2 regions of the Kiloniella sp. genome follow, and region 2 is predicted to be linked to the other one. Evidence: predicted binding sites of a transcription regulator. Region 2 holds the regulator's gene; the other holds the start of a gene.
What was found. Region 2 encodes HrcA, which represses chaperone genes, less so after heat shock. Its sites were predicted from a motif close to GTTAGCACTCNCCNNNGGNGAGTGCTAAC; they were not measured.
Positions count from the first base shown of each region.

Region 1: groES (co-chaperone GroES) is a predicted target of HrcA. The motif match lies at 8,789-8,817, and genes of this name have one in related genera.

Region 1 covers NZ_JBLXHT010000002.1:449,047-460,075, forward strand. The annotation lists gene ntrC (nitrogen regulation protein NR(I)) at 1-1,137, shown strand, start outside; gene ACN0QW_RS05320 (ATP-binding protein) at 1,137-3,404, shown strand; gene ACN0QW_RS05325 (sigma-54-dependent transcriptional regulator) at 3,436-4,827, shown strand; gene trkA (Trk system potassium transporter TrkA) at 4,854-6,230, shown strand; gene ACN0QW_RS05335 (HAD family hydrolase) at 6,294-6,941, shown strand; gene hfq (RNA chaperone Hfq) at 7,102-7,362, shown strand; gene hflX (GTPase HflX) at 7,387-8,724, shown strand; gene groES (co-chaperone GroES) at 8,886-9,173, shown strand; gene groL (chaperonin GroEL) at 9,241-10,899, shown strand.
Region 2 covers NZ_JBLXHT010000005.1:168,322-179,350, forward strand. The annotation lists gene ACN0QW_RS10360 (adenosine kinase) at 1-262, opposite strand, end outside; gene ACN0QW_RS10365 (DMT family transporter) at 633-1,547, shown strand; gene dapB (4-hydroxy-tetrahydrodipicolinate reductase) at 1,621-2,427, opposite strand; gene dnaJ (molecular chaperone DnaJ) at 2,641-3,774, opposite strand; gene dnaK (molecular chaperone DnaK) at 3,847-5,754, opposite strand; gene ACN0QW_RS10385 (hypothetical protein) at 6,040-6,288, shown strand; gene ACN0QW_RS10390 (alpha-ketoglutarate-dependent dioxygenase AlkB family protein) at 6,327-6,935, shown strand; gene grpE (nucleotide exchange factor GrpE) at 7,061-7,705, opposite strand; gene hrcA (heat-inducible transcriptional repressor HrcA) at 7,785-8,816, opposite strand; gene ACN0QW_RS10405 (type III PLP-dependent enzyme) at 9,087-10,238, shown strand; gene ACN0QW_RS10410 (helix-turn-helix transcriptional regulator) at 10,250-11,026, opposite strand.

The sequences.
Region 1 (11,029 bases), on a different contig from region 2:
GAGTTATCTTTAACTGTTAAGCGGGCACTTTCTGAGCCTGCCGAAATCGTTGAAGAAGTTGATAGCAACCCGGAAGAACAGCTGCCTTTGATCGGGCGCTCTGTTGCTATGCAAGAAATCTATCGAGTTATGGCCCGGTTGATGGCGACGGATCTGACCGTGATGGTGACAGGAGAATCTGGCACCGGTAAGGAGTTGATTTCGCGTGCTCTTCATGATTATGGGAAAAGAAAAGAGGGGCCTTTTGTGGCTGTAAATATGGCAGCCATTCCTAAAGAGTTGATTGAAAGTGAGCTTTTTGGGCATGAAAAAGGGGCTTTTACAGGTGCAACAGCGCGATACTCTGGGCGTTTTGAGCAGGCCGCTGGTGGGACTTTGTTTCTGGATGAAATCGGTGATATGCCGCTGGAAGCTCAAACAAGGCTTTTGCGTGTTTTACAGGAAAATGAATTTACGACAGTTGGCGGACGTGTACCCATAAAAGCAGATGTCCGTATTATCACTGCTACGCATAGAGACCTTGCGCAAATGGTCGAGCAGGGAAACTTTAGGGAAGATTTGTACTATCGACTGAGTGTGGTGCCGTTGAGGTTGCCGCCACTAAGGGAGCGCGCTGAAGACATACCCGAGCTGGTATCGCATTTTTTACGGTTATGCGAGCAGGAAGGTTTGCCTAGTAAGGTGATTGATCAAGGCGCTATGGCGTCTTTAAGAAATAATTATTGGTCCGGTAATATTCGTGAACTGGAAAATGTCGTTCGACGCTTAACTGTTCTCTACAGTCAGGATGTTATTTCACACGATATCGTCGAACATGAGCTTAGTCTTATTTCCAAAGGAGCAAGTTCTGAAGAAAATCAGGCAAGTCCGGCTGTTGCGCCTGCATTAAATGAATCTCTTGGTGAGGCTGTGGAGCGACACCTCAGTGAATATTTTGCGGCCCATTTTCCTGACCTACCGGCAACTGGATTATACGATAGAATTTTAAAAGAAATTGAAAAACCCTTGATTGAGCTTACATTGGCTTCGACAAACGGCAATCAAATACAAGCCTCTAAGCTTTTGGGATTAAATAGAAATACCTTGCGGAAAAAAATTAAAGAGTTGGAAGTGTCAGTGATCAAGGGTGCTAAGTAATGATTGATCAGACACAAGATGATGAGAGTTCTGTATCTGATAGTGATTCAGGTGTGGAAAATAACGGCTTTTGGTTAAATGCATCTCTTTGGGCAAAACGTGTTGGCCTGGAGAGGAAGCTTGCGATTATTTTGTTTATCGCCACCAGTATTAGTGGGATTACAACCTTTTCTGCGCTTTCTGGTGATCTTTCTCAGGCAAACGATCCGCAATTTATTCTTCTTTTGCTGACGGCAGATTTTATCCTGTTGATGGCTTTGCTGGCAATCGTTGTCAGGCGGCTTGTCCTTTTGTGGCTTGAGAGAAAGCGGGGACTTGCTGGTGCAAAACTGCATTCTCGTTTGGTTGGATTATTTAGCCTGGTTGCTGTAACGCCGACCATCATTGTTGCCGTGGTTTCTGTTGGTTTTTTTGAATTTGGATTAAAGGGTTGGTTCAACGAAAAAGTGAGTACTGCGGTAAAGGAGTCATACGCAGTTGCTGAATCTTATCTTAACGAGCATCAGCAGGGTATTGTCGCGGATGCCTTGTCCATTTCATTCGACCTTGGCCAGTCTTTGAATCTGTTGATACAGAATGAAGATCAATTTGATGCTTTTTTGACCGATCGCGCTAATCGCCTTAATTTAACCGAAGCGGTTGTTTTTGATCAATCGGGTCAGGTTCAGGGGAAAGCTGCGTTTAGTTTTTTACTTAATTTTGCACCAGAAATACCTGATTTTGCGATAAATAATGCTATTAATGGTGAGGTTGTTATTCTCAATACCGAAAATAATGATCGCGTTCGTGCGCTTGTTTATCTTGGTGGATTTGATGGATCATTCCTGATCGTTGGTCGCCCGATTGATCCAAACATTTTAAAACATATTGATCGCGCAAAAAGTGCTGTTGCTCTCTATACTGATCTTGAAGGACAACGCTCGGGCTTTGTTCTTACCTTTGCGATGATTTTTGCGATTGTTGCATTGATGATCCTTTTGGCCTCTGTGTGGGTTGGTCTAACCTTTTCCAATAACCTGACGGGACCTATCGGAAACCTGATTGCTGCGGCTGAAAAGGTACGCGAAGGTGATCTCGAGACACGAGTTATTTCGAATAAATCTGATGATGAAATCGGACGTTTATCTCGTACCTTTAATTTGATGACGGGGGAATTGCAGCGCCAACAACAGGAATTGATGAGTACCAATGCTCAATTGGATGAACGTACAAGGTTTATTGAGGCTGTCCTGGGCGGGGTTACTGCTGGTGTGATTGGTTTGAATGCAAAAGCGGAAATCACTCTACCTAATAGATCTGCGTCAGCATTTTTTGTCGATCAATTTGCCGAACTTCGTGGGCAGCACATTTCCGTGGTGATGCCGGAAGTTGCTGAATTTGTAGAGGAAGCCAAATCCAGACCTCTGCGTCCGGTAGAAAAACACATCCCCTATACCCAAGAAAATGGTGTGCAACGTACCTTGTTGTTGCGTACCGTTGCAGAGCTTGGAGATGATTTTGAAATTATCGGTTTCGTAATTACTTTTGATGATATTACTGAACTGGTTTCTGCTCAACGCAAAGCGGCCTGGTCTGATGTTGCCAGACGTATTGCCCATGAAATAAAAAATCCACTTACACCAATTCAGCTTTCTGCTGAGCGGCTAAAGCGGAAGTATCTCAAAGAGATAGAGAGTGACGCAAAGACTTTTGAACTTTGTATTGATACCATTATTCGTCATGTTACTGACATCGGCACAATGGTAAACGAGTTTTCTTCATTTGCGAGGATGCCTGTCCCCAAAATGAAAGAAACCGATTTGACTAAGCTTATTAAAGAATCTGTTTTTCTACAGGATACCGCGCAACAAGGAATTCACTTTGAAACGATTGTTCCTGACGAAAATATTCTTCTTTCCTGTGATCCGGAGCAAATCAATCGTGTCTTAACGAATTTATTGTTGAACGCAGGAGAGTCTATCGAAGGGAAGCTGGAAGAAGGAAATAGGGGCACAGAGGCAACAATTAAAGTATTTTTGGAAAAGTCAGATACTGAAATTTCTGTCATTATTAAGGATACAGGGAAGGGATTGCCTTCTGGAGATCGTGAAAAGCTGACTGAACCATATGTAACGAATAGAGAGAAGGGGACAGGTTTAGGGTTGGCTATTGTTAAGAAAATTATGGAAGATCATGGTGGCTCTCTTGTCCTTGAAGATAATTTGGATCAAACTGGTGAAATAATTGGTGCGCAAGTGCACTTGGTTTTCCCAATTACCAGCAAATAAATACTTTAACAAATTTAAGTAGATTGATTAGATGACCCGCGAAATTCTCATTGTTGATGATGAAGCCGATATCAGGATGGCACTAAGTGGTATTCTGGAAGATGAAGGCTATGTTGTCAGAGAGGCTGCCAATAGTCAGGAAGCTCTTGCGACAATTCATGCCCGTCGCCCTAGCTTGGTTGTACTGGATATATGGCTAAATAATTCTGAGCTGGATGGTATTGGCATTCTAGAAGCAATCAAACACGATTATAGTGATTTACCTGTTGTTATGATGTCAGGTCACGGCACAATTGAGACTGCGGTAAGTGCCATAAAAATTGGTGCGTTTGATTTTGTTGAGAAACCATTTAAATCGGATCGATTGCTTCTAATAATCAATAGGGCAATAGAACTTTCTGAATTGCGGCGTGAGAATGAGCGTTTGAAGGTTAGTGCAGCTGTACAGTCGTCATTAATTGGTTCTTCGGCCCCAGTAGTTCAGCTTCAGCAGGCGTTGGATAAAGTTGCGCCCACGGGCAGCCGTGTTTTAATAACCGGGCCTGCAGGTGCAGGTAAAGAGGTTGTTGCCCGTCAATTACACCAGCAATCTGCGCGGAGTAACGGATCTTTTGTGGCTTTGAATTGTGCCACAATGCATCCCGATAGGTTGGAAAGTGAATTATTCGGCACAGAAAGCAAAGATGAAGACGGGGAAACCTCTATAAGGCTTGGTACTTTTGAGCAGGCTCATGGGGGAACTCTCTTGCTTGATGAAGTTGCGGACATGCCCCTTGAAACACAGGGGAAAATTGTCCGTGTTTTGCAAGAACAGTCCTTTACTAGGGTCGGTGGAGATGTCGAAGTTGACGTTGATGTTCGGGTTATCGCTTCTACAAACAAAGACTTACAGGCTTTGATAGCTGCCGGTGAGTTTAGAGAAGATCTTTATTATCGCTTGAATGTTGTGCCATTGGTCGTGCCTGCCTTAGTCGACCGACGGGATGATATACCTGATTTGATAGAATACTTTATGGACCTGTCTGCCAAAACGAATGGTATCCCCGCGCGTCCCTTGGCTCAGGATGCACTGGCATCCCTTCAGGCTTATGAATGGCCAGGTAATGTTCGGCAGCTCAGGAACGTTATTGATTGGTTGTTAATAATGGCGCCGGGTGAGGGGGATGAAGTTATTTCTGCAGAGATGATGCCACCTGACATTGGTTCAATATCTCCGTCTGTTTCATCTGGTGCTTCAGGGCAAGAAGACCTTATGTCATTATCCTTGAGAGATGCGCGTGAGCTTTTTGAAAAAAGGTATCTTGAGGCACAAATTATGCGCTTTGGTGGAAATATCTCGAAAACTTCTACATTTATTGGTATGGAACGATCTGCTTTGCATCGTAAGTTGAGAACTCTTGGTATTTCGACAGACCGAAGCTGAATAAATTACGGATTTAGGATCCTGTTATGAAAGTAGTTATTTGTGGTGCTGGTCAGGTGGGTTTTAATATTGCCCGCTATCTTGCAAGTGAGAATGCCGATATCACTGTGATTGATCGTGATCCTGGTCTGGTAAACAAGATTACGGACTCTCTGGATGTAAAAGGTGTTGTTGGTTTTGCCTCGCACCCAAATGTCCTTGAAAAAGCTGGTGCTTCTGAAGCGGATATGATTATCGCGGTTACTCATGCTGACGAAGTCAACATGGTCGCGTGTCAGATTTGTCATTCGATGTTCGACGTGCCAACAAAGATAGCCCGTATCCGCGAACAAAATTATCTGGATCCGATGTGGTCAGATCTCTTTACGCGCGACCATATGCCTATTGATGTAATCATTTCGCCGGAAATCGAGGTTGCTGCAGCCATTGAAAAACGACTTCAAATACCGGGCGCATTTGATGTTTATCCGTTAGCAGATGGCAAGGTCAGCTTGATTGGTGTGCATTGTACAGAAAATACACCGATTATTCATACACCTCTTCGACAATTAACAGAGCTTTTCCCTACTTTGAATGTCGTTGTTGTAGGTATTTTTCGCCAAGGGAAGGGCTTTGTTCCGACACCTGATGACGAATTGCGTCCTGATGATGATGTGTATCTTGTGCTTGATCATGGTCACCTCAGCAGGGCAATGGATGCCTTTGGTCATGCTGAATCAGAAGCAAGAAGAGTTGTGATTATTGGCGGCGGTAACATCGGGCTATATCTCGCGAAGTCTGTGGAGGAAAATCACCCTCAAGTGAAGCTTAAATTGATTGAGTTGGACAAAAAACGTGCTGAGTTTGTTGCCAAGTCATTGAAGCGGACTGTTGTTATTCATGGGGATTCTCTTGATGCAGAAATTCTGAACGAAGCTAATATCTCCACGACTGAAACCATCGTCGCAGTTACAAATGATGACGAGGTGAATATCCTTACCTCTCTATTGGCAAAACGGCATGGCTGTAAACGTGCGGTGACACTGATCAACACAACGTCCTATGCGCCACTTATCAGTACTCTGGGTATTGATACTGTTGTTAATCCCCGTAGCATTACGGTGTCTAACATATTACAACATGTTAGAAGGGGACGTATCCGTTCAGTGCATACAATTGCTGACGGGCTTGGTGAAGTTATTGAGGCTGAAGCTCTCGAAACATCAAGCTTAGTGGGGGTGCCAATTCGAGAAGCAAAGCTGCCGCCGGGTGTAATCGTTGGCGCCATTGTCAGGGATGGTGAGGTTATCATCCCACGAGGCAGCACTATTGTCAGATCACATGATCTTGTTGTGATTTTCTCCGCTGCCGAAGCCGTTAAAAAGATAGAAAAGCTGTTTGCTGTTAAGCTTGAGTTTTTCTAGGAAACCTCCAATAATCATTTTTTGCAATATTCATTTTTATGAAATTAGAGATATAGAATACTTATGACATTTTCTTCCCCCAAAGCTGTCGTTTTTGATTGGGACAATACATTAATTGACAGCTGGGTTTCGATCCATCACGCTCTTTCTGTCACTTTCGAAGAGATGGGTATGGTTCCCTGGACACTTGAAGAGGCTAAAGATAGGGTTCGCGCTTCTGCACGTGAGAGTTTCCCTTTGATCTTTGGTGATAAAGTCGATGCAGCGACCAAAATTTTTTATGATACCTACGAAGCTAGCCACCTAGATGTTTTAACACCTTTGCCTCATGCAAAGGAACTCTTGGAGTTTTTGGTGTCCAAAGGTATTTATCTTTCTATTGTGAGTAATAAAAAGGGATATATTCTGCGTAAAGAAGTATCGAAATTAGGCTGGGATAAATTTTTTCAGAACATTATCGGCGCTAATGATGCAGAAAAAGATAAGCCAGACCCTGTAGTAATGGATCTTGCGCTAAGGGGCAGTGATATTCCTTTGGATGAACATGTATGGTTTGTTGGTGATACCGATGTTGATCTTCAGTGTGCGTGTAACTGTGCCTGTTATCCGGTCTTGATTCGTCCAGAGCGGCCTAAAGTGGAAGAGTTTATTGAATGTAAGCCCGCACTTCATTTTAAATCCTGCGGAGAAATGAAGACCTTTTTATCTTAAAAAAAATGAAGATTTTTAAGTCCTTTGTTGATGAGGGGTTGTATTTCCTCAGCATAATGATAAAGAATCTCACTTGTCTGATTTTTGGACACAACCCCAAAAGCTAACAATACCAACCAATAAAAACACGCAATAAAAACTAATAAGGGGATTAAACGCGATGGCCGCGGAAAAATCACAGAACGTACAGGATGTATTCCTGAATACGATTCGCAAAAATAAAGTCCCGGTAACGGTCTTTTTGGTAAATGGCGTAAAGTTACAAGGTATTATCTCCTGGTTTGATAATTTCTCTGTATTGCTTCGTCGTGATGCACATGCACAACTCGTATACAAACACGCAATTTCTACAATTATGCCTGCGTCACCAGTTCAATTATTTGATCCGGGCAAAGATGACGAAGGCGGAGCAGAATCATAACCTTAATAGGTTTTTCTGATATATATGGGCTCAAAATTTATTGATGATGGCGTGGATCGTAAAAAGCAGGTCCGCGCCATTGTACTTCATCCGGAATTAAAAAAATCTTCTCAGTCAACGCGTTCTTCCGAAGCTCGGTTGGAAGAAGCTTATGGCTTGGCCTTGGCAATTGATCTAGAGATTATCCGTCATGAAGTCATTACTGTTGCGCGACCAAAGCCTTCAACTCTGTTTGGTTCTGGTATCATTGAAAAATACCATGACTACATACACGCTAATGAGGTTGAAGTCGTTATCGTGGATACAGCTTTGACGCCCGTGCAGCAGCGCAATCTTGAAAAGGGATGGGAAGCCAAAGTCATTGATCGAACCGGTCTTATTCTTGAGATTTTTGGAGAACGCGCGCGTACCAAAGAAGGAAAACTGCAAGTTGATTTGGCCCAGCTAAGCTATCAACGTTCAAGGTTGGTGCGGTCTTGGACACACCTTGAACGTCAGCGTGGTGGTGCAGGCTTTATGGGCGGTCCGGGCGAGCGACAGATTGAGATTGACAGACGTTTGATTGACGAGAAAATCGTCCGTTTGAAAAGTGATCTTGAAATGGTAAAGAAAACGCGCGAGCTACATCGTTCAGCGCGTCGGAAAGTACCTTTTCCGATTGTTTCGTTGGTCGGCTATACAAATGCAGGAAAATCGACACTCTTTAATCGACTGACTGAATCAAAGGTTTTTGCCGAAAATCTTTTGTTTGCCACCTTGGACCCAACCATGCGTCGGGTTAATTTGCCATCCGGGCGCGAGATTATTTTATCGGATACTGTTGGATTTATTTCTGAATTGCCAACAGATCTGATTGCATCGTTTCGTGCCACTTTGGAAGAGGTCAGAGAAGCAAATGTACTGGTTCATGTTAGAGATGTTTCACACGAAGATACTGAAGCTCAAAAAGACGATGTAAAGGCTGTTTTAAATGATCTGGAATTAGATCCGGATATACAAAGTAACATGATAGAGGTCTGGAATAAATCAGACTTGCTTTCTGAAGATATAAAAGCCTCTTTGGAGATCCAATCTGGTCATCAGGAAACGACCCTTCTTTGTTCTGCGATAACGGGCGAGGGGTGTTCTGAATTTCTGCATACGGTTGAGCGACTGCTCGATGCGCAAAACCTTGTATATGAGTTTGAAATTCCTTATGAGAATGGCGCCGCGTTATCGTGGTTACATGATAATGCCAAAGTTCTGGAACAAGACCATCATGAAGAAGGTGTCTGGGTTTCTCTTTCTATTCTTCAGGCTGATGCAGATAAGTTTATCAGTAAGTTCGGTATAAATCCGATAGAAGATGAACTGGAAGAATAAGAAATCATTTCAATTATTTTTTTCTCCATTGGTTGACATCCTCCTACCTGCAATCTATATGGCTTTTAGCACTCAATTGGTGGGAGTGCTAATAATCGAAAACTCTCTCACCGTTAGTGCCCGATATTTTTTGTATTAATATACTCTGATGGAGTTGATCTATGAGCTTCAAACCTCTTCACGATCGTGTTGTTATTGAGCCGCTTGACCAGGAAGAAAAAACTGCCGGTGGTATCATCATTCCCGACACTGCTAAAGAAAAACCAATGCAGGGTAAAGTTACTGCTGTAGGCAGTGGCGCTCGTTCCGATGATGGCAAAGTTGTTCCTCTCGACGTTAAAGAAGGCGACACTGTTCTTTATGGTAAGTGGTCCGGCACTGAAGTGAAGCTTGACGGCAAAACTCTGCTGATCATGCGCGAGTCCGACATTATGGGCATTCTTCAATAATATTGGCTTTAAATAAGCATCAATATTACTGGATTACTGGCCCCTAAATTAAAGGAAATTATGAATTATGGCTGCTAAAGACGTAAAATTTGGTACTGACGCTCGCGATAAAATGCTGCGTGGCGTAGATGTACTTGCAAACGCTGTAAAAGTTACTCTCGGCCCTAAAGGTCGTAACGTTGTTCTCGACAAATCATTTGGTGCTCCACGTATCACCAAAGATGGTGTTTCTGTTGCAAAAGAAATCGAACTTTCTGACAAGTTTGAGAACATGGGCGCACAGATGGTTCGCGAAGTTGCTTCCAAAACCAACGATGTTGCTGGTGATGGTACAACAACTGCGACTGTTCTGACACAGGGTCTTGTTCGTGAAGGCGCAAAAGCTGTTGCTGCAGGCATGAACCCAATGGACGTTAAACGCGGTATGGATCTTGCTGTTTCTACAGCTGTTGAAGCTCTTAAAGCTTCTGCTAAACAGATCAAAACATCTGAAGAAGTTGCTCAGGTTGGTACAATTTCTGCGAACGGCGAAGCTGAAATCGGCAACATGATTGCTGAAGCAATGGAACGCGTTGGTAAAGAAGGCGTTATCACTGTTGAAGAAGCTAAGTCTCTTGCAACTGAACTTGACGTTGTTGAAGGCATGCAGTTCGACCGTGGATACCTGTCTCCATACTTCGTAACAAACGCAGAGAAAATGGTTGCTGATCTTGAAGCGCCATACATTCTTCTTCACGAAGCTAAACTAACAAACCTTCAGCCAATGCTTCCTCTTCTTGAAGCTGCTGTTCAGTCCGGTCGTCCGCTTCTGATCATTGCTGAAGACGTTGAAGGCGAAGCGCTTGCAACTCTCGTTGTGAACAAACTTCGTGGTGGTCTGAAAATCGCAGCTGTTAAAGCCCCTGGTTTTGGTGATCGTCGTAAAGCTATGCTTGAAGACATCGCGATCCTGACTGGTGGTACAGTTGTTTCTGAAGATCTTGGCATCAAGCTTGAGAACGTTACTCTTGATATGCTTGGTACTGCTAAACGCGTTAACATCTCTAAAGAAGAGACTGTTGTTGTTGACGGTGCTGGTGAACGCGAACAGATCGAAGGCCGTTGCGCTCAGATCCGCGCACAAGCTGAAGAAACTTCTTCTGATTACGATCGCGAAAAACTACAAGAGCGTCTTGCTAAACTTGCAGGCGGTGTAGCTGTTCTTCGCGTTGGCGGTTCTACAGAAATCGAAGTTAAAGAGCGTAAAGACCGTGTTGAAGATGCTATGAACGCAACACGTGCTGCTGTTGAAGAAGGCATCGTATCCGGTGGTGGTACTGCACTTCTTTCTGCTGTTGCTGCTCTTAAGGATCTTACTGGTGACAACAACGATCAAGACGTTGGTATCAACGTTGTTCGTCGTGCACTGGAAGCTCCTATCCGTCAGATCGCTGAAAACGCTGGTTACGAAGGCTCCATCGTTGTTGGTAAAATCACTGAGAAAAACGAAGCTGGCTTTGGTTTCGATGCTCAGACTGGCGAATACAAAGATCTATTTGCTGCTGGTATCATTGATCCAGTTAAAGTTGTTCGTACAGCTCTTCAGGATGCAGGTTCTGTATCCGGTCTGATGATCACAACTGAAGCAATGGTTGCTGATCAGCCTGAAGACAAGTCTGCTGCTCCTGCAATGCCTGACATGGGCGGCATGGGTGGCATGGGCGGCATGGGCGGCATGGGCTTTTAAGCCAGCCAAACAACCGTTTAGCTATCAAGAAAGGGAGCCTTTGGGCTCCCTTTTTTTATGGTATGTCTGTCCCGTCCTGAAATAAGTTTACAGAAAAGAGGCTTATCAGGGACATAGAATTATTTAATGT
Region 2 (11,029 bases):
GATCATCACGTACTTTACCAAAATAACCGCCCTTACCACCTAGCGACGCAATACCGGCCATAGTGTTCCCAGCGGATCCGCCAGAGCGTTCAATCGCAGGCCCCATCACATCATAAAGTGCATTGGCGCGATCCTGATCAATCAGGTTCATCGCCCCTTTGATGATACCTTGTTCTTCGAGAAGAGCATCATCAGCAGTAGCAACAATATCAACGATGGCATTACCAATGCCGACAACATCAAGTTTGGCGTTTTCGCTCATAAAATTTCCGTATTATAGGCCCACAGAGTTAGCTCAGGGGTCGGTTACAGTCAGGTTATAATTTGCGCGGAGTATAGCCAGTTCCATATTCTGGGCAAGCACAAAGCCACAAGTCTCCCATGCGTTGTTCACAAGGCTTGTCTTCAATCTATAATGAATTTCCAAAGATGTGGCTTAAGTAACTGAAAAAACGCCTGACTATCTTGCCTCTTGCCCACGCGTGGAATAAAGATCAAAGTCAATGGAGGTTACAAAACTTCATATTTCAAACAGCTTTACCCAGTACTTACCCAATATTGGTCAAAAAGTGCTGTGTAAAATCGCCCGGAAACACCCCAAAATACAACGTATTATAAATGCAGCGTATTAGATGAGAGAAAGACACGTTGTGAGCACGCAGGAAAATCAGGCGTCTATATTGGACACCACAAGGCAAGGTATTATCCTGGCCATTATCGCTATGGCTGCCTTTTCTTCAGGTGATGCCGTGGTCAAACATGTTGCGCAAACCTATCCCCTGCCACAACTTCTTTGGGTACGATACATTATCCTGTCTGTATTTGTGATTAGCATGGCGCTTTATAAAGCTGGCCCAGCGGGATTAAAAAAAGTTGCACAGGCGAACAACCTGCCCCTGCAGATATTCAGATCCGTCTTTTTATTGGGCGAAGCGTTCCTCTTTACTCTGAGTTTCAAACTGCTACCCATTGCCGACGTCCATGCAATCGTAGCGGTGGCCCCCATCGTCGTCACAGCCTTGTCAGCGCTATGGTTAAAGGAACTGGTTGGTATTCGCCGCTGGTCAGCCGTGCTTGTTGGTTTTGCAGGCGTGATGATTATTCTACGGCCTGGCTTTGAAGGCTTTAACGAACTCTTTCTATTGCCCCTTCTGGCAGCAGCAGCCTTTGCCGTCTATCAAATTTTGCTACGTATCAGCAGCCGTTATGACGATGGCGAAACCTCACAGTTTTATACAGGTGTTGTCCCCCTGATCTGTGTAACCTTCATGGTTCCGTTTTTCTGGGTAACGCCGGATCTATACGGCTGGTTGGCGCTCATTGCCGGGGGTATTTTTATCAGCCTCGGACATTTCTTTCTGATCTTCGCGTTTCAATACGCAACCCCGTCTGCAATCCAGCCCTTTAACTACACACTTCTGGTCTGGGCCACGCTCTTTGGCTGGCTTTTCTATGATGAATTTCCAGATCAATGGACCATCGTGGGGGCCTTGGTAGTGGTCTCCAGCGGTCTCTACACTCTCTACCGAGAGCGTAAACGAAGCTAAGACGATTCTTTTGTCCAGGCATAAAAAAGGGAGCGAACAGCTCCCTTTTCAACATCGCCAAGATTGAAACAATCTATTTTAATCCGAGCACATCTCGCATGTCGTAAAAGCCGTTTTCCTTGCCCTGCAACCAGTTGGCAGCTTTAACCGCACCACGGGCAAAGACTTCGCGATTGCTCGCCCTGTGTCCCAGCTCAATCCGCTCGCCATCTGCGGCAAAGATCACACTGTGATCACCCACGACATCGCCACCGCGCAGCGTTGCGAAACCGATATCGCCGCGTTTTCTGGCCCCAATAATGCCATCGCGTACCTTGTCTGCAACTTTATCCAAATCAACACCCCGTCCGGACGCAGCAGCTTCACCAAGTGCCAGTGCCGTGCCTGAAGGCGAATCAACTTTGTGGCGGTGGTGCATTTCCACAACTTCAATGTCGTAATCTTCATCCAAAGAAGCCGCAACCTGCTCCACAATAGACATCAGTAGATTGACGCCCAAACTCATATTACGGGCAAAAACAATTGACGTCGTAGCGGTAACCGCTTCTAATTCAGAAACCTGTTCGCGGGTCATCCCCGTGGTCCCGACAACCAGCGAACATCCGGTTTTTGCAGCCAACTTGGCATGATTAAGTGTTGCTTCTGGCACAGAAAAATCGATTACAACATCGCAAGATTCAAACAAAGCTAGGGGATCGTCGCTTGCACTTACGCCAATCGTGCCAATTCCCGCCAACTCACCTAGGTCTTTACCAAGGTTAGGGCTCCCCGGAAGTTCGGTTCCACCAAAAACCTCACAGTTATCCGTTCGGCCAATAACGTCTGTCAGCATGCGCCCCATTCGGCCTGCACTGCCAACAATCCCAATTTTGTTAGTCATCTTCATCTTCCCGTCAAAGACCAGCATGTATGGCTATATAATCTATTTCAAAACAGAGATAGCAGCTAAGTCAGATCTGTCCAAGACAGAACTCTCACCGCTTCCAAAACAAATCCACGGTGCCGTAACTAAAACTTCTAAATAAACGAAAGCCATAAAAAAAGCCTGTCAGGTATATCACCGACAGGCTTTTTCTTATTAAAAATCTGGTCTTTATTCCGTAAGGTCTTCCCAGAACTCTTTGACGCGCTTAAAGAAGCCAGAGCTAAGAGGCGAATTATCCCCGCTTTCTTCTTCAAATTCACGCAACAACTCTTTCTGACGTTTCGTCAGGTTAACCGGTGTTTCTACGGTTACCTCAACGTACATATCGCCACGAGAGCTTGATCTGAGGACAGACATCCCCTTGCTACGTAAACGGAACTGCTGTCTGCTCTGCGTGCCATCCGGAATAGAAACCTTCGCACGGCCACCATCAATAGTTGGTACTTCGACAGAACCACCCAAAGCAGCCTGTGTCATCGAAATGGGAACGCGACAATAAATGTCTGCGCCCTCACGCTGGAAAATTCTGTGTGGTTCAATCGAAAGGAAAATGTAAAGATCCCCCGGCGTTCCGCCACGAGCCCCCATTTCGCCTTCGCCAGCCAACCGAATACGATTGCCTTCCTCGACACCCGCAGGAATGTTTACCTGAAGGGTTTTTTCTTTTTCCACTTGGCCAGAACCGTGACAGTTTCCGCAAGGTTTCTCGATAACTTTACCGACACCCTGACAAGTATGACATGTCCGCTCAACGGTAAAGAAACCCTGTTGCATACGCACACGGCCCGCACCTTTACAGGTACCACAGGTTACCGGGGATGATCCCTTCTCAGCACCGCTGCCATCACAAACATCACAAGAAACTGCGCTTGGAATCCTAATTTCAGCTTCTTTACCTGTGTACGCATCTTCCAGTGAAATTTCCATATTGTAGCGAAGGTCGCCACCGCGTTGGGACCCGCCCGCGGATCGCCCACCGCCGCCAAAGCCGCCAAACATTTCTTCGAAGATATCAGCAAAACCGCCGCCGCCGAAACCACCGCCACCAAAGCCGCCGCCAGCGCCTGGCCCGCCATTTTCAAAAGCAGCATGGCCATAATTATCATAAGCCGCGCGTTGCTGATCGTCTTTGAGAACGCCATAGGCTTCGTTAATTTCTTTGAATTTTTTTTCCGCTTCGGCATCATCCGGATTGCGATCCGGGTGATATTTCATTGCCAGTTTGCGGTAGGCCGATTTCAACTCTTTGGCATCTGCCGAACGTGAAACCCCTAAGACCTCATAGAAATCCTTTTTGGACATCAGTATAGTTTTCCCTCATCAGAAGGTGAAAAGGGGCTGGCAACCGCCAGCCCCCTGAAATCCAAAACCGCCTTAAGCGCTTTTGCTGTTCTTCTCGTCGTCAACTTCTTCGAAGTCTGCATCAACAACACCGTCGTCAGCTTCTGCTTCAGAAGCCGCTTCCGCAGCGCCTTCAGCACCAGCGTCAGCATAAAGTGCTTCACCCAGCTTCATTGACGCCTGACCTAAAGCTTCCATCTTGGCTTTGATATCTTCAACATCATCACCTTCAAGCGCAGTTTTCAATTCCGCAACTGCAGCTTCGATAGTTGCTTTTTCTTCATCAGAAACTTTATCGCCAACTTCACCAAGTGTTTTCTCTGTCTGATGGATCAAGCCTTCAGCCTGATTTTTAACTTCGACAGATTCACGACGGGCTTTATCTGAATCGGCATTTTCTTCGGCATCACGAACCATCTGATCGATGTCAGCGTCGCTCAGACCACCAGAAGCTTCGATACGAACAGACTGTTCTTTACCAGTTGCTTTATCTTTCGCGCCAACGTTAACAATACCGTTAGCATCAATATCAAAAGTAACTTCGATCTGTGGAACACCACGTGGCGCACCAGGAATACCTTCGAGGTTGAACTGACCAAGAATTTTATTATCCGCAGCCATTTCGCGCTCACCCTGGAACACACGAATTGTCACAGCACTCTGATTATCTTCGGCTGTAGAGAAAGTCTGGCTCTTTTTCGTTGGGATTGTTGTGTTACGATCAATCAGTTTGGTCATAACACCACCCAGTGTCTCAATACCAAGAGACAATGGTGTCACGTCAAGAAGAAGAACGTCTTTCACTTCACCCTGAAGAACACCCGCCTGAATAGCAGCACCAGTTGCCACAACTTCATCAGGGTTTACGCCACGGTGTGGTTCTTTACCAAAGAAGTCCTTAACAGTGTCATGGACTTTCGGCATACGGATCATACCACCAACCATGATGATCTCGTCGATGTCACCAGCTTTTACACCAGCGTCTTTCAACGCAGACTTAACAGGACCCATTGTGCGTTGGATCAAATCGTCGACCAATGCTTCCAATTTCGCACGTGTCAGCTTGACGTTAAGGTGTTTAGGACCAGACGCATCAGCCGTAATAAACGGTAGGTTCACTTCAGTTTGAGTAGAAGAAGAAAGCTCGATCTTTGCTTTCTCAGCAGCTTCTTTCAAACGCTGAAGAGCAAGAGTATCCTTACGAAGGTCGATACCCTGTTCTTTGTTAAATTCGTCTGCCAAGTAATCAATGATGCGGCCGTCGAAATCTTCACCACCAAGGAATGTATCCCCGTTTGTTGATTTTACTTCGAACACACCGTCACCAATTTCAAGAACGGAAACATCGAAGGTACCACCACCAAGGTCATAAACAACAACGGTACCAGAACCTTTTTTGTCCATGCCGTATGCAAGAGCAGCAGCAGTCGGCTCGTTGATAATACGTAGAACTTCAAGGCCAGCGATCTTACCGGCATCTTTTGTTGCCTGACGCTGAGAATCATTAAAGTAAGCAGGAACAGTGATAACTGCTTTTGTCACAGGCTCACCAAGATAGCTCTCGGCAGTTTCTTTCATTTTTTGCAGGATGAAAGCAGAAATCTGTGACGGGCTGTATTTTTCACCGTTGGCTTCAACCCACGCGTCACCATTGTCAGCTTTAACAATATTGTATGGCACAAGGTCCATATCTTTTTTTGTCAGCGGGTCGTCAAAACGACGGCCGATCAAACGCTTGATCGCAAAAAGAGTATTTTCAGGGTTTGTAACTGACTGGCGTTTGGCGGGCAGCCCAACGAGGCGCTCTTCAGCCGTAAAGCCAACCATAGAAGGTGTCGTACGCGCACCTTCAGCATTTTCAACAACACGGACGTCTTTACCGTCCATAATAGCGATACAGGAGTTTGTGGTTCCTAGATCAATACCAATAACTTTGCTCATGTTTATTCCTCACACTTAATATAGCAAACCGATTTGGCAGCCTTGATGCCAAGCACTGCCGGCTGGTCCCTTTTGAGGGCTGAACCCATTTTTTGGGCTCACGGGATATATATGCAGCCAGAGCTTTCACTGCAAGGAGCAATATGCCTAAAAAAATAAGGTTTTTCAGAAAAGTTAAATTACATTATAAATCAATAGATTAGTGATATAATAATTTATCGATCATCTTTATTATGATGTTTTTCAGGTGAACCACCGCGCGAATATTCCGGGAATTTAGCCATAATGAACTCAAAAAAAGCCAACGTTAACCCTAATATCCGAAAAATGATTAAGTGGATTGCTGTAGGAGATGTTTTGTTTGGAATCGCCGTCATGCTCACAGCGCACTATCTTCTCAAAAATGAAATTGTTCAGTGGTTCGGTCTCGCCGTTACTCTCATTGGCGGACTCCTCTTTTTAACAATGCGCTTACTTGAAAAGCGGCAAACACGAATCATTAATTCTCAAGACAGCTCAGAGAACCAGCGTTAATAAATAATTCAAAACAGTGATAAAATGTCCGTAATAAAATGATTGCCGGTTTTCAATATCACCCCGAATATTTCAGCCGGGAAGAACAGAAAAATCTCTTATCCGAAATTCGAGAGATGATCAGGACAAATCCCCTGTTTCACCCCACAATGCCCAAAACTGGTAAGCCCTTTTCTGTCGCCATGACATCGTTTGGGTCTCTGGGCTGGGTATCGGACAAAACCGGGGGATATCGTTATCAAAGCTTTCATCCCATTACCAAACGTCCCTGGCTTCAGATACCGGATAAATTACTCACAGTCTGGACTGATTTAACTGGCTACCCGGAACTTCCGGAATGCTGCCTGTTAAATTATTATCAAAACGAAAAAGCGAAAATGGGTCTTCACCGGGATCAAGACGAGCAGGATTTTAATGCACCCGTTCTTTCTGTATCATTAGGAGACAGCGCACTATTTCGCCTTGGGGGGCTCAAACGGCAAGGGCCGACAACATCAACCAAATTAAATTCTGGTGACGTCGCCATACTTGGTGGCGAAGCACGAAATGCCTATCATGGTATTGATCGTATTTTATATGGATCAAGCCAGTTACTGAAAAATGGCGGACGTATTAACCTCACGCTCCGTAGGGTAAACAAAGTCTAGCGATCTCCCTCTCCTAGGACATTGCAACAGATCATCATTCAATGAGGTTGTTTTTGAAAAAGCATCTCCATAAAAAAAAGCCGGCACAAAAGTACCGACTTTCTCACTCTAAACAGCTAAAAGACTTAGGCTGTTGTGTCCACTTTATCTGCACCAGCAGCAGGGCCACCCTTGGCAACACCAACGCGTGCTGGCCTTAGCAGACGATCATGAAGGCGAAACCCTGGTTGAATAACCTGTAAAATGGTCCCTTCTGGTTGGGAAGGATCAGGAATTTCAAACAATGCTTCGTGGCTGTGCGGGTCCATACGGGCACCCATTGCCTCGACTTCGGTAATGTTATGTTTTTCAAAAACCTTCAGCATTTCGCGATTGGTCATTTCAACACCATCGCGTAGCGTTTTAAGGTCTTCATTTCCTTCGGCAGTTTCTTCTGAAACAGATGACAGCGCACGTTGAAGGTTATCCATAACACCAATTAAGTCTGTCACCAGCTTTTGAGGTGCATACTTGATTGCATCTTCTTTATCGCGACGGGTACGATTACGAAGGTTTTCCATATCTGCCATTGTACGCAACAACTTGTCGGTCAATTGCGCATTCTGAGCATCCAGTTCAGCAACTCTTACGGCATCTGATTTTGCTTCTTCAGCTGCAGACGCAGTATCAACGGTTGCTTCTTCTGCTGCTTCTTCGTTTACCAGATCATCAGGAATCTGATCTTCAGCAACAACATTCTCTTCCGGATTTTGTTTTTCCGTTTCGGACATTTTCCGCTAACCAATCTTCTCTTTTAAGTTACTTACTTCTGGATTTAACAAGATTTCAGCCCTGCTTATCCAACCACTCTCATCCAATCATTCGACCAAGTATTTTGGCGGTATAATCCACCATCGGAATGATACGGGCATAGTCAATTCGTGTTGGACCAATGACCCCGATCGCCCCGACAACCTGTTGTCGAGTATTTTTATAAGGTGCCATTACTACAGAACACCCCGCTTGGGCAAACAATTCATTTTCAGACCCTATAAAGATCTGAACCCCCTCTGCCGTTTTTGTCATTTCTAACAAACGGACCAGAGACTCTCGTTTTTCCAATGCAGAGAATAGATGGCGTACCCTTTCCAAATCTTCAAGGGCATTTATATCTTCAAGTAACTGTGCCTGTCCTCTCACAATCAGCGCACCATTAGAACTGCCATTGATATCTTCGGCCCATGTCGCCAATCCCAGTTCGACAACTTTCTGTGACAGCTGGTCCAACATGGCCTGATGTTCTTTGAGCTCGGTTTGTATTTCTTGTAGCGCTTCTTCCAACGTCCGCCCGACCATACGCGCAGCCAAAAAGTTTGATGCGTCAACAAGCGCAGAGGGCGGTAACCCCAAAGGAATATTAACCACCCTGTTTTCAACTGATCCAGAATCAGAAACCAACACAACCAGAGCCCGCCCAGGAGCAAGAGATACAAATTCAATATGTTTTAGAGGTTCAGATAATTTAGGCGCGACAACCAATCCTGCACACTGGGAAAGGCCGGATAACATACCCGTAGCCTCTTCCAATAATTGAGGCATGGATTTTCCACCAGCTGCGCACTGTGCTTTTATCTGGCTGCGCTCATCTTTACTAAGGTTTCCGTGTTCTAACAAACCGTTCACATAAAGCCGCAACCCAACATCCGTTGGTAGCCTTCCGGCAGAGGTATGCCTGGCGAATAAAAGCCCCATATCCTCTAGATCAGCCATAACATTACGAATTGTTGCCGCCGACAGACCCATACCAAGCTTGCGAGATAACGTTCGGGACCCAATGGGTTCCCCGGTTTCCACATAAGCATCAACCACCAGACGGAAAATCTCGCGAGAGCGATCATTCATACCTGCAATTGCACCGGATATCAGGGATGTGTCATTAAACTTCACAGAATTTCCTTTTAAATTCCAATGCCCTTAAATAAGTGATCCTTATTCACCGACTAGCACTGTCTTAATTTAGTAAGCCGCAAAGCCTTGGTCAATGCTGGCTTGAACTAAAACTAACACTTGCATCATAACCCGATACCTCTTAAAGACGCGCTTAAAATTAAGACTCGGTTTTTGAAGGTCAGCATCGGCCCGCTTGTTCTATTAGGAATAGTGACAAATTAAATGAGTATCGGTTCTTTAAATGCAAAATTAGAGGCATTTTTCGCCCAAAATTCCTTTGATGAACCACATTTGGTCATAGACCTTGATCAGGTAGAGGTCAATTTCAACAATCTGGCATCTGCCCTGCCCAACGCATTGATTTATTTCGCGGTAAAAGCCAACCCTGCATCGGAAATTTTGTCGAGACTAAAGAACCTAGGCTCCTGTTTTGACGCTGCGAGCATCGCAGAAATCAAATTGTGCCTGTCACTCGGTATTCCGGCGAGCCAAATATCGTTTGGCAATACCATCAAAAAAGAAAATGCCATCGCCGAAGCCTACAAACACGGTATTCAGAGTTACGCATTCGATAGTCATGAAGAGCTTCTTAAAATTGCCCGTTCAGCCCCCGGTTCTAATGTCTATTGTCGTGTCCTGGTCGACTGTTCTGGCGCCGACTGGCCCCTAAGCCACAAGTTTGGTTGCTCGCCCGTTATGGCCAAAGAGTTGTTATCACAATCAGTGACCCTTGGCTTATATCCAACGGGCCTTTCATTTCATGTCGGGTCACAACAAACAAAAATAAGCCAATGGGATAATGCTCTCGGTCAAATTGAAAAGCTCTATAAAGATCTGAAAAATGAGGGTATTGAACTCTCTACACTTAACCTCGGCGGCGGTTTCCCCACTGCGTACAATGCGGATGTACCATCCATTTCTCAATACGGCGAATACCTTTCATCTTCGTTGAAAAAGCACTTTGGTGACAACGTACCAAAAATCATTATCGAACCCGGGCGGTCTGTTGTTGGTGACGCAGGGATTATAGAGGCTGAAGTTGTTTTAGTATCCCGCAAGAATACAGAAGATGAAAAGCGCTGGGTTTATCTCGACATCGGCATTTTCTCTGGTTTGGCTGAATGTCTTGATGAAGCCATCAAGTATCCGATTACGATTGTGGGAAAAGAAACCGATACCAATCTTGGACCTGTCATTCTCGCAGGCCCGAGTTGCGATAGCGTCGATGTCCTTTATGAAAAATTTAATTACGATCTGCCGCTTGATTTAAAACCTGGCGACAAGATTCGCATCCATGCAACAGGCGCATATACAACGACCTACTCGTCCATTGGCTTCAATGGGTTTCCCCCACTGAATAGCAGCTGCATATAAATCCGGGAACTCTATTCTTCTACAATCAGATACCATGCCTGAGGTGAAGAACGTTCTTCGCTTGTCTTTTCTAAAGCCATCTCGTGGCCACCGATATCTTCCTGCCCCAGTTCCACAGACATGTCCGGTTTATTCTGGGTTTTGGAATTATATGGGCGAATACGATAACTACAACGTCGACCACCTTCTAACAGATATTCGGCTCGCTCCACATCAACGTCTGGCCCGAGAACCGTCCTGAAAATAGACAACTCTGCACGACAAAATCCCTGACAAATCGTAGCCGCAGTACAAATCGGACAGTGATTTTCAATAAAAAGAAATCCGCCCTGATCATCTGCCTCGGCTGATGCCATATATCCTTCGCGCTCTCTCAATTCGACCAGGTGGTGCACCCGATCTTCAAGTGTTGTTACTTGTGAAAGGGCATCTGTATAGTTCTTTAGCGTCTGTTGTTCGCGATGACTGACCAGCTTCTCAACCCCTTCATCACCAAAAATGATGCGGGCGCTTTCAATTAGATCTTTTGTCAATAATGCATGAGAATCGCCGAATGTGTTATGAGACTCTGCCGTTAATTCCCAACTCACAGCTGGCCTTCCCGCCCCTGATGACGAAGCCTCTACCGATGCCTTTTGAATCATTCCTTCTGCAGACATTCGTTTGAGATGCTGGCGCATACCAACTGCTGTCATAGACAATTCACTTGCCAGATCAACTGCTTGCATTTCTCCTCGTGCTTTCAGCAATGCGAGAATTGCATCTTCTGTCTTTTCATTTTTTCTCATAAC